Regions from separate parts of the Vibrio sp. R10-SG-ISO4 genome, predicted to be linked through region 1. Evidence: predicted binding sites of a transcription regulator. Region 1 holds the regulator's gene; each other region holds the start of a gene.
What was found. The regulator CRP, encoded in region 1, controls carbon source genes, mostly activating them, when cyclic AMP is high. The targets are predictions, from matches to a motif close to TGTGANNNNNNTCACA.
Positions count from the first base shown of each region.

Region 1 (3,212 bases):
CCATTTATTGCGCTGGGTTACCAAGCGTGTGGTGACTACCTGTTTGAGAGCAAACACTTGGTCGCCAAGCACTACGAGCACGCCGATCCGACGTTGCCAAAAGTGTTCATCAGTGAGCTGAAAGTCGAAGAGTGCTCAGCGCCGCTGCAAAGCATTGTCAGCAAGCTGGTGGCACAAGTGGAGGCATCCGCACTGCAAAGCCATGAGTTTTTGTATGCGGGCCGTTTGTGGGATCTCAGCTATGAAGATTTTCAAACCCTCGCCCAAGAGAGTGAGTACGCAGCATGGCTTGCGGCGCACGGCTATGGGGCCAACCATTTCACCGTAAGCGTTAATCAGCTCAAGGCATTTGACGAGGTCGCGGCGGTGAATGAGCACCTGCGCCAAGCGGGCTTTGTCATCAATGAGTCGGGTGGCGAAGTGAAAGGCTCACCAGAGGTACTGCTTGAGCAATCGTCCACCATGGCAGACAAAGTCGAGGTGAGCTTTAGTGACGGTACGCAAGTGATCCCAGGCGGCTTCTACGAATTCGCTAAACGCTATCCGATGAGTAATGGTGAGCTCTACCCGGGGTTTGTCGCGGCGTCAGCGGATAAGATATTTGAGAGTACGGATGGGGGAAGTTCCTAGTGCCTAGTTGCTAGTTCCTAGAGGGGGGCTGGTGAAATGGGTGATGGGTAGTGGGTGATTGGGCTAGGGCCTGGTAAATAAAAAGCCACCGCTGGTAGACAGGGTGGCTTTCTTAATCTTTAAAGGTTTTCTCTAGGAACTAGCCACTAGGAACTCGCCTCTAATACCCTATCGCGTGCCGTAGACGACGATGGTTTTACCGTGGGCGGAGATCAGGTTTTGCTCTTCAAGCATCTTCAAGATACGGCCAACGGTCTCACGTGAACAGCCGACAATCTGACCGATCTCTTGACGAGTGATCTTGATTTGCATGCCGTCTGGGTGCGTCATAGCATCTGGCTGTTTCGCTAGGTTAAGTAGCGTTTGCGCGATGCGGCCTGTCACGTCTAGGAAGGCGAGGTCACCGACTTTTTGGCTCGTCACTTGTAGGCGGCTTGCCATTTGCGCAGATAGACGCATTAGGATGTCAGGGTTGACTTGGATAAGCTGACGGAATTTCTTGAATGAGATCTCTGCAACTTCACAAGGTGATTTAGCACGAACCCAAGCGGTACGCTCTTGATCTTCTTCAAATAGACCAAGTTCACCGATAAAGTCACCTTGGTTTAGGTAAGAAAGGATCATTTCCTTACCTTCTTCGTCTTTAATCAGTACCGCCACAGAGCCTTTGACGATGTAGTAAAGCGTCTCTGCTTTCTCACCGGCGTGGATCAATGTGCTTTTTGATGGGTACTTATGAATATGACAATGTGACAGGAACCACTCTAATGTTGGATCGGTTTGAGGTTTACCTAGAACCATAATATCTCACTTCCTCTGCAGGGTACGCTTGCCGCTTTCCATTTTTGTCGCGCCAGTAAAAGACGCGAAGCCCTGAACAAGGCTTTTTAGGATAAGAGCACTTATTCAATGCTGCAAGCCATCTTTGTTTCGGTTACAAATAGTAGCCTTTTTCAAAAGGGATTTCTTGATTTTAATCGTGTCAAGTTGGTGATTGTTTACGCAAAAATGTGCACATGATCACGGTATGACAAGTAAACGGGTCTTAGGACTGATCGCTAGCCAATTTTACCCGTCTCGATAAGTTGCTGTAGGATAGGTCTGACGATGAGTTCCATCGCAAAACTCATCTTACCCCCCGGCACGACAATGGTGTTGTGGCGCGACATGAAAGAGCCATCAATCATAGCGAGCAGATATGGGAAGTCGACCTGTTTGATGCCGCGCAGGCGGATCACCACAAAGCTTTCATCTAAACTTGGGATGCCTTTAGCGTTAAGTGGGTTGGACGTATCGACGGTCGGCACGCGTTGGAAGTTGATGTGGGTACGCGAAAATTGCGGGGTAATGTAGTTGAGGTAGTCATCCATCGAGCGGACAATCGAGTCCATTACCGCTTCGCGTGAGTGACCGCGATCGCGCGTGTCACGGACGAATTTTTGAATCCACTCCAAGTTCACAATGGGCACCATGCCAATCAAAAAGTCGACGTGTTGGGCGACGTTGACCTCACCATCCACCACGCCGCCATGCAGTCCTTCGTAGAACAGCACGTCAGAATTTTCCGGCAAATCTTGCCACGGCGTGAAGGTACCCGGCATTTGATTGTAGGGCACGGCTTCATCGAAGGTGTGCAAGTAGCGACGAATTTGCCCTGTGCCTTCATTGCCATACTGCTTAAAAAACTCAGACAGCGCAGGGAAGTCGTTCGCCTGCGGACCAAAGTAGCTGATGTGGCGTCCTTGCTCGCGCGCTTTGCGGATCTCGACATCCATTTCTGGGCGCGTAAAGCGGTGGAAACTGTCCCCTTCCACCCAAGCCGGTTTCACGCGCATCATGTTAAACATTTTGCGAAACGCTTCAGAGGTCGTGGTTGTGCCCGCACCGGAAGAACCCGTTACGGCAATAATGGGGTGTTTTGCTGACATGACAAACCTTGTCTTATTCCTTGTCAAATGATGACCAATATAGCATGTTCTATTGATTGATCACGGTATGGCGTTTTTTAACGCACTGGAAATATTAAAACTTTGATTTGAGTTGAATATCCACGCTCTCATGCAGCTCTGAATAGACCACCACCGCTTCACCACTCACCAAGCTCTGACGGATCTGGGCGATTTTCTCGTCAAGAGAGATTTCCTGCTCGCCATAGTCTGTCCCTTCACGCAGCACAAATTCACGGATCAGGTTGTCTAGGGTGTCAGGGGCGATCTGTTGCCAAGGGATGATCATAGGGCCTCGTTGGTTGATGGGGGAGTTCCTAGTCGCTAGTGCCTAGTTCCTAGTTCCTAGCGGGGTTCTAGGGGCTTTATGCACTCGCGGTAAACGTACAGGGGAGAGCGCGATGGCTCTCCCTTGGTAAAATAATGGGCGATTTTTTGCCCAGTCTTGATTAAGTTTGCGAACTTATTGATGACTATATCTGAAAATCTTGTACTCAGTGAACAGGAGTTTATTGAGCGTAGTTTCAATGGTTGCTGAGTTCTCTAGTACACCGATGCTATCAGCGTAGTTCTTACTTAAATAAGTATTGTTGGCGATAGCATAAGCATCAAAATTACTGGTCAATAGAGCGTCCT
Region 1 is NZ_JCBDHJ010000022.1:67,910-71,121, reverse strand. Features, by position in the region: gene AC6R03_RS16275 (DUF1338 domain-containing protein) at 1-630, shown strand, start outside; gene crp (cAMP-activated global transcriptional regulator CRP) at 799-1,431, opposite strand; gene AC6R03_RS16265 (phosphoribulokinase) at 1,689-2,558, opposite strand; gene AC6R03_RS16260 (YheU family protein) at 2,653-2,865, opposite strand; gene AC6R03_RS16255 (SH2 domain-containing protein) at 3,040-3,212, opposite strand, start outside.

Region 2 (3,212 bases), on a different contig from region 1:
GGGTACACCTTTGCTGAGGATGAGTCGAGCGCGACTGAGTTAGTCTTCAAACGTGAAGAGCAGTAGTGAAGGCGAGTGGTCATCGTTGCTAGCATCGGGCAGGGGAGTCATGCACATGTGGAAGAGATTAAAACATTGGCTTGAGCGCTACGACGCTTGGTGCCACTCTATGGGCCTTACTCCTGGGCAAAAGCGCAGTTGCGTGCCGTACCGCTCTGATGATGCAAGGCAGAGCGACGCTGCCACTTCGTCCTCATCACCCACTTCAAAGGCGCAGCAGTAATGCGCCTTTTTGATACTCACTGTCACCTCGATTTTGCCCCCTTTAAGGCTCAATTAGGGGCAACATTGCAAGAAGCCAGTGAGCAAGGAGTCGAGCGTTTTCTGGTTCCTGCGATTGGCGAAAGCAATTGGAGCGATCTTATTGCGCTATCCCAACAGCACACGAACTTGTACATCAGTTTGGGGTGCCATCCCTATTTTGTTCACACCGACTCATTGATTGAGGTCAGTCGCCTCGAAGCTCAATGTGAGTCGGCAGGCTCAGTGTGTGTCGCGGTCGGAGAGTGCGGCTTAGACGCCATGATCGATGTCGACGCTCTGCGACAAGAAGCGGTGCTTGAGGCGCAGATCAGCGTGGCCAAGAACCTGCGGCGGCCCTTGATTCTTCACGGGCGAAAAACCTATCACCGCTTGTTGCAACTGCTTAAGCAGCACCGTTTTCACTACGGTGGGATTTTGCATGGGTTTTCCGGCAGCTATCAACAAGCGATGCAATTTGTTGAGCTCGGTTTCTACATCGGTGTGGGCGGAGTGATTACCTACCCAAGAGCGAATAAGACGCGTCAAGCGGTGACGCAGGTGCCCATCGACCATCTTGTTTTGGAAACCGACGCGCCCGACATGCCGTTGTCAGGGTATCAAGGCCAAGCCAATCATCCTAAGCGTTTACCCCAAGTGTTAACGACATTGGCGCAACTGAAGCAGAGTTGTGAGCAAACGGTTGCGGAAAACGTTTGGAAAAACAGCTTATTGGCACTGTCTATTTGTGAATGAATTCTAAATAAAATGTGCTTTTTATGATTTCTGTAAACTTTGGTTGTGACTATTGTCACACTTACGAGTGAATGAGTGGTGAATCTTATCAGAAACTGTGAAGGCGGCATTACTTTATCGGTGGACGGATGAGTATAATTGCCCGTGCTTTTGAGCTCCATTTTGTAACACGCCAACAAATAACTTAATAAGGAAGTCATAAACTATGAGCCTGTTTATGAGCCTAGTCGGTATGGCAGTTTTGATCGCTATCGCGCTTCTACTGTCTGATAACCGCAAAGCTATCAATCTAAGAACTGTGGGTGGCGCTTTTGCTATCCAATTCATCATCGGTGGTTTCGTTCTGTACGTACCATGGGGTCGTGATCTTCTAGCTGGTTTCTCAGCTGGTGTACAAAACGTGATCGACTACGGTAAAGACGGTACTGGTTTCCTATTCGGCAGCCTAGTTAACTTCTCAGTTGACGGTATCGGTTTCATCTTTGCTTTCCAAGTACTACCAACGCTAATCTTCTTCTCTGCGCTAATTTCTGTACTTTACTACATCGGTGTGATGCAGTGGGTTATCAAGATTCTTGGTGGCGGTCTACAAAAAGCACTGGGTACATCACGTGCCGAGTCTATGTCTGCAGCAGCGAACATTTTCGTAGGTCAAACTGAGGCACCACTTGTGGTTCGTCCGTTTGTACCTAAAATGACTCAGTCTGAGCTATTTGCAGTGATGTGTGGTGGTCTAGCGTCTGTAGCAGGTGGTGTACTTGCTGGTTACGCTTCAATGGGTGTACCTCTAGAGTACCTTGTTGCTGCATCATTCATGGCAGCACCAGGTGGTCTACTGTTCGCTAAAATCATCAAACCTGAAACTGACACGCCAAATGACGATCTAGGCGCGGACATCGACGGTGGTGACGACAAGCCTGCTAACGTTATCGATGCAGCAGCTGGCGGTGCGTCTGTCGGTCTACAGCTTGCGCTTAACGTTGGTGCAATGCTACTTGCGTTCATCGGCCTTATTGCTCTTATCAACGGCATCCTAGGTGGCGTTGGCGGTTGGTTCGGTATGCCTGAACTGACACTAGAAATTCTTCTAGGTTACATCTTCTCACCACTTGCATTCCTAATTGGTGTGCCTTGGGAAGAAGCGACGCTAGCGGGTTCATTCATCGGTCAGAAACTGGTGGTGAACGAATTCGTTGCTTACCTAAACTTCGTTCCTTACGTTGGTGATGCAGCTCAAGTTGTACCAGCAACCGGTGAAGTGATGTCTACTAAGACAGCCGCTATCATCTCGTTCGCGCTATGTGGTTTCGCAAACCTTTCTTCAATTGCGATTCTACTAGGTGGTCTAGGTGGTCTAGCGCCAAACCGTCGTCACGACATCGCTCGTATGGGTGTGAAAGCGGTCGCAGCAGGTACTCTGTCTAACTTGATGGCAGCAACCATCGCTGGCTTCTTCCTATCTTTCTAATTTAAGAAGCGATAGATTATATAGACGCCGTTTTATAAGACCCCGTAGTTGCATAGCTTGCTATGTACTACGGGGTTTTTTCGTTGTTTAAAGGTCTGGAGTGTGCCCAGACAACAAGATTCATAACGTTTGTGCAGTGGATAAAACTCAGCAATCGTTAAGCCGGATCTTTTTTGAGATACAAACCGTTTGCGCTCTGTGTGCGACTACAGTTTTGCGATAAATATCTATACTGTATAGGTGTAAAGAAAATAGGCCTAAACTGATGAATGATGTGATTCTCGCGACCTTAGCGGGCTTTGTTGTCGGAATCCTGTTTTCCGCCATCAAGCTGCCCATTCCAGCACCTCCAGTATTACCGGGAGTGATGGGAATTGTGGGCGTTTATCTTGGTGGTGTAACCTTTCAATGGATCATTGAAAGGTTTTTTAGTTAACGCTAATTAATACAAGGAGTATGATTAGCGCGGCAACATCGGTTGCCTGAGGCGTCACAAAGCGCCTATACACGTTAGACACCGCAATCGCAGATTGTTGTGCCATAGACCAAATTGGTACTGTGCGGTGACAAGGATAGCAATTGGTACATGTTCGCTGTATGTAGCAAGTCTTCAAGGAACCAAGTCCGTTCATTAATGATTACACCTTAATCATAGGGATTAAGGCGGTGAAATTTTTGAATATTGATC
Region 2 is NZ_JCBDHJ010000023.1:78,872-82,083, reverse strand. Features, by position in the region: gene yaaA (peroxide stress protein YaaA) at 1-66, shown strand, start outside; gene AC6R03_RS17160 (DUF5363 family protein) at 116-283, shown strand; gene AC6R03_RS17155 (TatD family hydrolase) at 283-1,056, shown strand; gene AC6R03_RS17150 (NupC/NupG family nucleoside CNT transporter) at 1,262-2,524, shown strand; gene AC6R03_RS17145 (XapX domain-containing protein) at 2,790-2,960, shown strand.
Region 2: a site for CRP is predicted at 1,101-1,116, ahead of AC6R03_RS17150 (NupC/NupG family nucleoside CNT transporter). Genes of this name have one in related genera too.

Region 3 (3,212 bases), on a different contig from region 1:
AGGTTTACGCCCATCACGGCCGGAATACCGAGCGCACGCGACAAAATCGCAGCGTGCGAGTTCGCCGCGCCCTCTAAGGCAATCACCGCCAGTAACTTGTCTTTAGGGATAGAGGCGAGCAAAGAAGCGGTCAGTTCACGCACCACGAGGATGATTGGGCGCTCAATCAATTGCTGCTCTTTGTCGGTATTGTGCAAGAAAAACAGTAAACGTTGACCCAGCTCGCGAATGTCTTGCGCCCTTTCTCGTAGATAGAGATCCGACATGCGGGCAAAACGGTTCGAGTAGGATTCGACCACTTGTCTCAACGCCCAGTCAGCTCTATCGCCTTTTTGGATTTGCGACTTGAGATCTTTGCGCAACATGGGGTCGTTAAGCAAGTGGGTAAAGAGGTCAAAAATGGCTAAAGCGTCTTTGTTGATTTCACTATCGAGCTTTTTACGCATACGACGAAAATCGCCGAGCGCTTCTTCAATCGCCAGTAAGAGCCACTCTTGCTCTCGTTCGATATCCAGTGTAGAAGCTGGATACACCTCAGATAACTCTGGCTGAGTATCGTCCCACCAGAACTCACCAATGGCCACACCACTTGAGGCAGGCAGCCCTCGAATCGCTTGCTGCTTTTTCTCTAATCGCCAATGACCTTGGGTTTGAGCATGGGCAATAATCACCGCAAGCTGCGCCGCTAGGGTAACAAGGAAGGACTCCTCCATTTCGTCAAACTGACGCGGCGTCTTTTGCTGCACCACCAAAACACCCAACACTTGCTTACGGTGGATAATCGGTGTGCCAAGAAAGCTGTGATAAATCTCTTCACCCAGCTCGGAGAAGTATTTGAAATCCGGATGTTTGGAGGCTTCAGCGAGGTTGAGCGGCTCAGCACTGCGCTTGACCAAACCTACCAAGCCCTCTTCAAAGCGGATATGGATTTTATCCCCTTTAAAGCGCAGACCTTGAGTCGCCATCAGCTCAAGGCGCTGCATTTCTTCATTTGCAAGATAGACAGTACAACACTCCGTACTCATCGCGTTGCACGTTTGCTTAACCAATACATCTAAGGCCTGATGCACATCATCGACCTTAGAAACTTGTTCAACTATTTCCCTTAGTTGAGACAGCATGTCTATCCTCTTTTGTATTTACGTTTGCCTTTCGTCCTGCGTTCTTTGAACGGCATTGCCATCGAGGCGAACTCTTTCATTGCGCGGCGATACACATCACGCTTGAAAGAAACCACTTGTCGCACCGGATACCAATAACTTACCCAACGCCAACCATCAAATTCAGGGGAACTCCCGTGCTGCATATTGATCTTTGCTTCATCACAATCTAGCCGCAGGAGGAACCATTTCTGTTTTTGCCCGATACAAACAGGTTTTGAGTCCCATCGAACCAGCCGTTTGGGTAATTTATACCTTAACCAATGACGACTCGTTGCCACTATGGTGACATCACTCTTTGTTAAACCCACTTCTTCATACAGTTCCCGATACATTGCTTGCTCGGGAGTCTCACCGTCGTCAATTCCCCCTTGAGGAAACTGCCAAGAATGTTGTCCGTATCGTTTAGCCCAGAATACCTGACCATGGTTGTTACAGATTACAATTCCCACATTTAAGCGGTAACCATCGCCATCTATCACTGGCCACCCTCTAGTAAAATCTTTTATTACAGTGATTTTTCCACATATCCCCAATCGGAGCAAACTTCCTATTGTGACTCACACTCAATTTATGGCGTCACGCACCTACTCTGCATATTTTTCGGTCAACCCTACAGTTATTCACACAGTTGTGAGACATGGCCCACATTTATTCACCTTTTCTGTGTATAACTATGTGAAGAATCTCGGTTCAACTGATCATTTTCCCGCCAAGTCTCACCTAGCAAAATAAAACAGAAAGAACGCTACGCCACAAAATCATTTAAAAACAATGCAATAGAAGAAAGAAAGTTATTACCAATCCCTTTTTATCTGACATATTTCACGCACAACACAGATCGGTTAAAGATCCACCACAGGACACTTTATCCACACAAGCAAGGTGTAAAATAACAACAACCGCAGAAATCAAGCCTAAAATAGCCCTCAAACCCCTGTTAATTGATCCAGATATTAAAAATATTGCTTAGTGGCGATGAAATTCTGTGGATAAGTCTATTTAGTAGGATCTTTCACCACTTGGGATCCCAAGCAAGATTTCATCGCTCGAATGGATTCGATACAATGTCTCACCAACCTTAAGGAATCGTATTGATGAAACCAGCCCCACACTCCGAGCAAGAACTGTTTGAACGAGCCAGTGAAATCGCAGGACTCACTGTTGCAGAACTCGCCCAGGAAGCCCAGATGACGGTGCCGGAAAATCTACAGCGTGATAAAGGCTGGGTCGGTCAATTACTGGAATGGCATTTAGGCGCTACCGCAGGCAGCAAACCACAGCAAGACTTTGAGCATCTCGGGATTGAACTTAAGACCATTCCCATCAGTTATAGCGGTAAGCCACTGGAAACCACCTTTGTTTGTGTCGCCCCTTTAACGGGAGTGCATGGTTTAACATGGGAAAACAGCCACGTAAGAAACAAGTTATCACGGGTACTGTGGGTGCCGGTTGAGGGGGAACGAGAAATTCCACTGGCAGAGCGGCGTGTTGGCTCCCCGCTTTTGTGGTCGCCAAGTGTCGAAGAAGAACGTCAACTGCAAGCGGACTGGGAAGAGCTGATGGAGATGATCGTACTTGGCCAAGTCAGCCACATTACCGCTAAGCACGGTGAAGTCCTGCAAATCAGACCGAAAGCCGCCAACAGTCGAGTCTCAACCGACGCCTACGGCGCAACAGGAAAACGCATCAAGACGCTACCTCGCGGCTTTTACTTGCGTACGCAATTTACCGCCAACATACTCGCTCGTCATTTTATTTAGCGCCAGCTCAATGCGTCGTGAGCGACAACGCCACATCGTGAAAACGAGGTCCACTGCCCGAGCCACACTCATCATAGGTGTTGTGCAATCTTAAGTAGGCGCGCTCAACACCGAGTTTCAACAGCGCCTCTCTCACCTGCTCTATCGAATCAAAATGAAGGGGGTCTTCTCCTTCTCTGATGGGTTCGAGCTTATGCTTGTATTCCACCGCTAACAAGTATTGCGATACATCGGAACATCCGATAACGAACACCTTGGGCGGCTGATAACTCTCTTTGTGATCGCCGTG
Region 3 is NZ_JCBDHJ010000020.1:111,518-114,729, reverse strand. Features, by position in the region: gene ptsP (phosphoenolpyruvate--protein phosphotransferase) at 1-1,121, opposite strand, end outside; gene rppH (RNA pyrophosphohydrolase) at 1,124-1,642, opposite strand; gene mutH (DNA mismatch repair endonuclease MutH) at 2,258-2,923, shown strand; gene AC6R03_RS15370 (DUF6482 family protein) at 2,931-3,212, opposite strand, start outside.
Region 3: a site for CRP is predicted at 1,795-1,810, ahead of rppH (RNA pyrophosphohydrolase). Genes of this name have one in related genera too.

Region 4 (3,212 bases), on a different contig from region 1:
GTTTGCGAACTGATTTCCCACGCTTTATCCCAAGATAGCCCTTTTTCATCGAGCAAAATGCGCATCAATTCAGGGATAGCAATCGTTGGGTGAGTATCGTTGAGCTGAATCGTTTCTTGCTTTGGAAGATCCGCAAGTGCAAAACCCGCTGCTTCGTGACGACGTAAAATGTCACGTACCGATGCTGCTGAGTGGAAGTACTGCTGCATCAAACGCAGTGTTTTGCCTTTCTCATGGTTGTCATTCGGGTACAGCACTTTAGTAATGTTGCCGGCGTCAATCAGCGCGTGCTGCGCTTCGAAGTAATCGCCGTTGTTGAAACTTGCCAATGAGAATGGCGCAATCGCCTGACATTCCCACAAACGCAGCGGGTATACCGTGTCAGATTCATAACCGACAATCGGTAAGTCCCAAGGCATCGCTTTCACGCTCATGCCCGGTACCCATTTGCGTACTTCTTTGCCGTTCTCGTAACTCACTTCAACGCGGCCGTAGAAACCAATTTCTTGCGCTAATTCTGGGCGCGCGACTTCCCACGGGTAGCCTTCGACACCACGCCAAGCATCCGGTGCTTCTTGCTGACGTCCGTCAACAAAAGATTGCTTGAACAGACCGTATTCGTAGTGCAAACCGTAACCAACGGTTGGGAACTCTTGCGCTGCACAAGAATCCATAAAACACGCCGCCAAACGACCTAGACCACCGTTACCCAGAGACGGGTCGCGCTCTTCTTCCAACAAGTCGGTCAGGTTTTGGCCCAGTTCGGCCATTGCATCTGTGATCTGCTCGTAGAGACCTAAGCTGATTAGGTTGTTACCGGTTAAACGACCGATAAGAAATTCAAGAGATAGGTAGTTGACGCTTTTCGCGTTCTTGATGCGTGGGTCTTGCTCTGTTTTCAAAAGATCCAGCGTTGTGATCTCTGCCAGGGCTTTACCCATAGCAAGGTACCATTCACGCGGAGTTGCGGTGTCTACGGTTTTCGCGTAGGTCGCAGAAAGGTGCATTTTAACGTCAGCTTGAAAGCTGGCTTTATCAAATTTTTTCTGTTGAGTAGGTTTCATTAGAGAAATCTCACTTATCGGTTTCAATCCATCTGAGACATATCGTGCAATGCTCTGTCTTGCAAAACATCCTCCTACTTAGGTAGCGATTTAGGAGGAGGAGTCAGGGCGTAGAGGGCGTAATTCACAACAAGCAGTGATCCAACTCGCAATAAACCGATGAGTGAACTGGACTCTGTTGATTAAGATCACACCATGACCCTAAACGACCTTACCTAAGGTGTATGAAACTTCGTCGAAATCAAAAACTGGCAAATGAAAAATATGCAGCGTGAATCACAGAATGTTTTCATCCTGAGTGCAAATTACACGATTTTTCGTGCAAAGCATGAGTTGAGACAAGTTTTATCGAACAGGTTTATGTGATTTAAATCACAAAACAAGGGCGTAGAGACGCACAAAATGTGAAATATGCGAAAAAGTCGCTCTCCTCACATAACAATCCCACCAACTCTTAAGTAACATCCCACTCAACAACAAAGATCGAACAAAAAACAACCCATCTTGCCGTCGTGCTCGCTGACACGTTCACTGACAATAAGATAAGGATGAGAAGATGTGGATTCCTTCGAAACTCACGCGTCCTGGCCGTTTACACAACGCCATCGTACGCCCAAGAGTTCTTGATTTACTTCAGCAAGCACCCTGCTACAAACTGGTGCTGTTTCGCTCGCCTGCCGGATACGGTAAAACCACCATGGCCGCCCAGTGGCTCGCCGACAAACCTAATGTCGGCTGGTACAGCATCGATGAAAGCGATAATGACCCGTTCCGCTTCATGAACTACCTGCTGCAAGCCCTAAACAAAGCGACCAATCAGGCTTGTCCGAATTCGCAGAAATTGGCCGAAAAGCGTCAATTTTCCTCACTTCACTCCTTGTTCAGTGAAGTATTTGCGGAGATGTCCGAGTATTTTAACGAGTGTTATGTGGTCCTTGATGACTACCACCTCATTTCTGACGATGAGATCCACGAGGCGATGCGCTTTTTCCTCAAGCACATGCCCGACAACCTGACATTAGTCGTCACCAGTCGCGCCGCGCCGCCACTCGGCACGGCCAATTTACGTGTGCGCGATCTGATGATTGAGATCGGTGACGAGTTGCTGGCGTTCGATACCGAAGAGACCACCCGTTTCTTCAACCAGCGCATCGCCGATGGCATTGATGATGCCACAGCAGACAACCTGCGCAACTACGTCGAAGGTTGGCCATCGGCCCTGCAGTTGATCGCCCTTCAAGCGCAAGGTCAAAATCGCACGTTGGCGCAATCGGCTGAGTCTTTTTCGCAGTTTAATCACGCGCATCTGTGGGATTATTTGGTTGAAGAAGTGTTTGATCTGCTCGACCAAGAGACACGTCAGTTCTTACTGCAATGCTCGGTGCTGGATCACTTCAACGACAGCATGGTGGCGGCGCTGACTCAGCGTGATGACGCTCTCAGTATGATTGAGTCTCTCAACCGCTATGGGCTGTTTATCCACCCGCTTGAAGGTGAACAAAACTGGTATCGCTTCCACAATCTATTTGCCGAGTTTCTTGCACATGAGCGCTCAGCGCGTATGCCGCAAAAAGAGCAAGAGCTGCACCAAGTCGCCGCGCGCGCTTGGCTCAAACAATCCTCGCCCCATGAAGCACTCAAACACGCGCAAGAAGCCAAAGACAGCCAACTGATCGCCGATATTTTGAGCCAGTTTGGCTGGAAAATGTTCAATGGTGGTGAACTTAAAGCCCTAGAGCAGGCCATTGATTCGTTATCGCCGGAGCAGCTCTACAGCGAACCGAAATTGTGTATGTTGCAAGCGTGGCTCGCGCAGAGTCAGCACCGTTACAACGATGTCGGTGACTTACTTGCCAAAGCCGATGAGCAAATGCGCCAGTTCAACGTAGTACTCAACAGCAAAGAGCAAGGTGAATTCAACGCCCTGCGCGCGCAAGTCGCCATCAACCAGAACCAACCAGAAAAAGCGTTGGAGCTGGCTGAGCTGGCACTGAGCCAAGTTGACAGCACGGTCTATCGAAGCCGCATTGTTGCGACCTCGGTCGTCGGCGAGGTCAATCACGTCCTTGGCCGTCTCAGCCGCGCGTTGCCTATGATGCAGCAAACAGAGAAACTGGCTCGCCAGTATCAGGTCTATCATCAGGCGCT
Region 4 is NZ_JCBDHJ010000013.1:55,726-58,937, forward strand. Features, by position in the region: gene AC6R03_RS06715 (glycogen/starch/alpha-glucan phosphorylase) at 1-1,064, opposite strand, end outside; gene malT (HTH-type transcriptional regulator MalT) at 1,621-3,212, shown strand, end outside.
Region 4: a site for CRP is predicted at 1,426-1,441, ahead of malT (HTH-type transcriptional regulator MalT). Genes of this name have one in related genera too.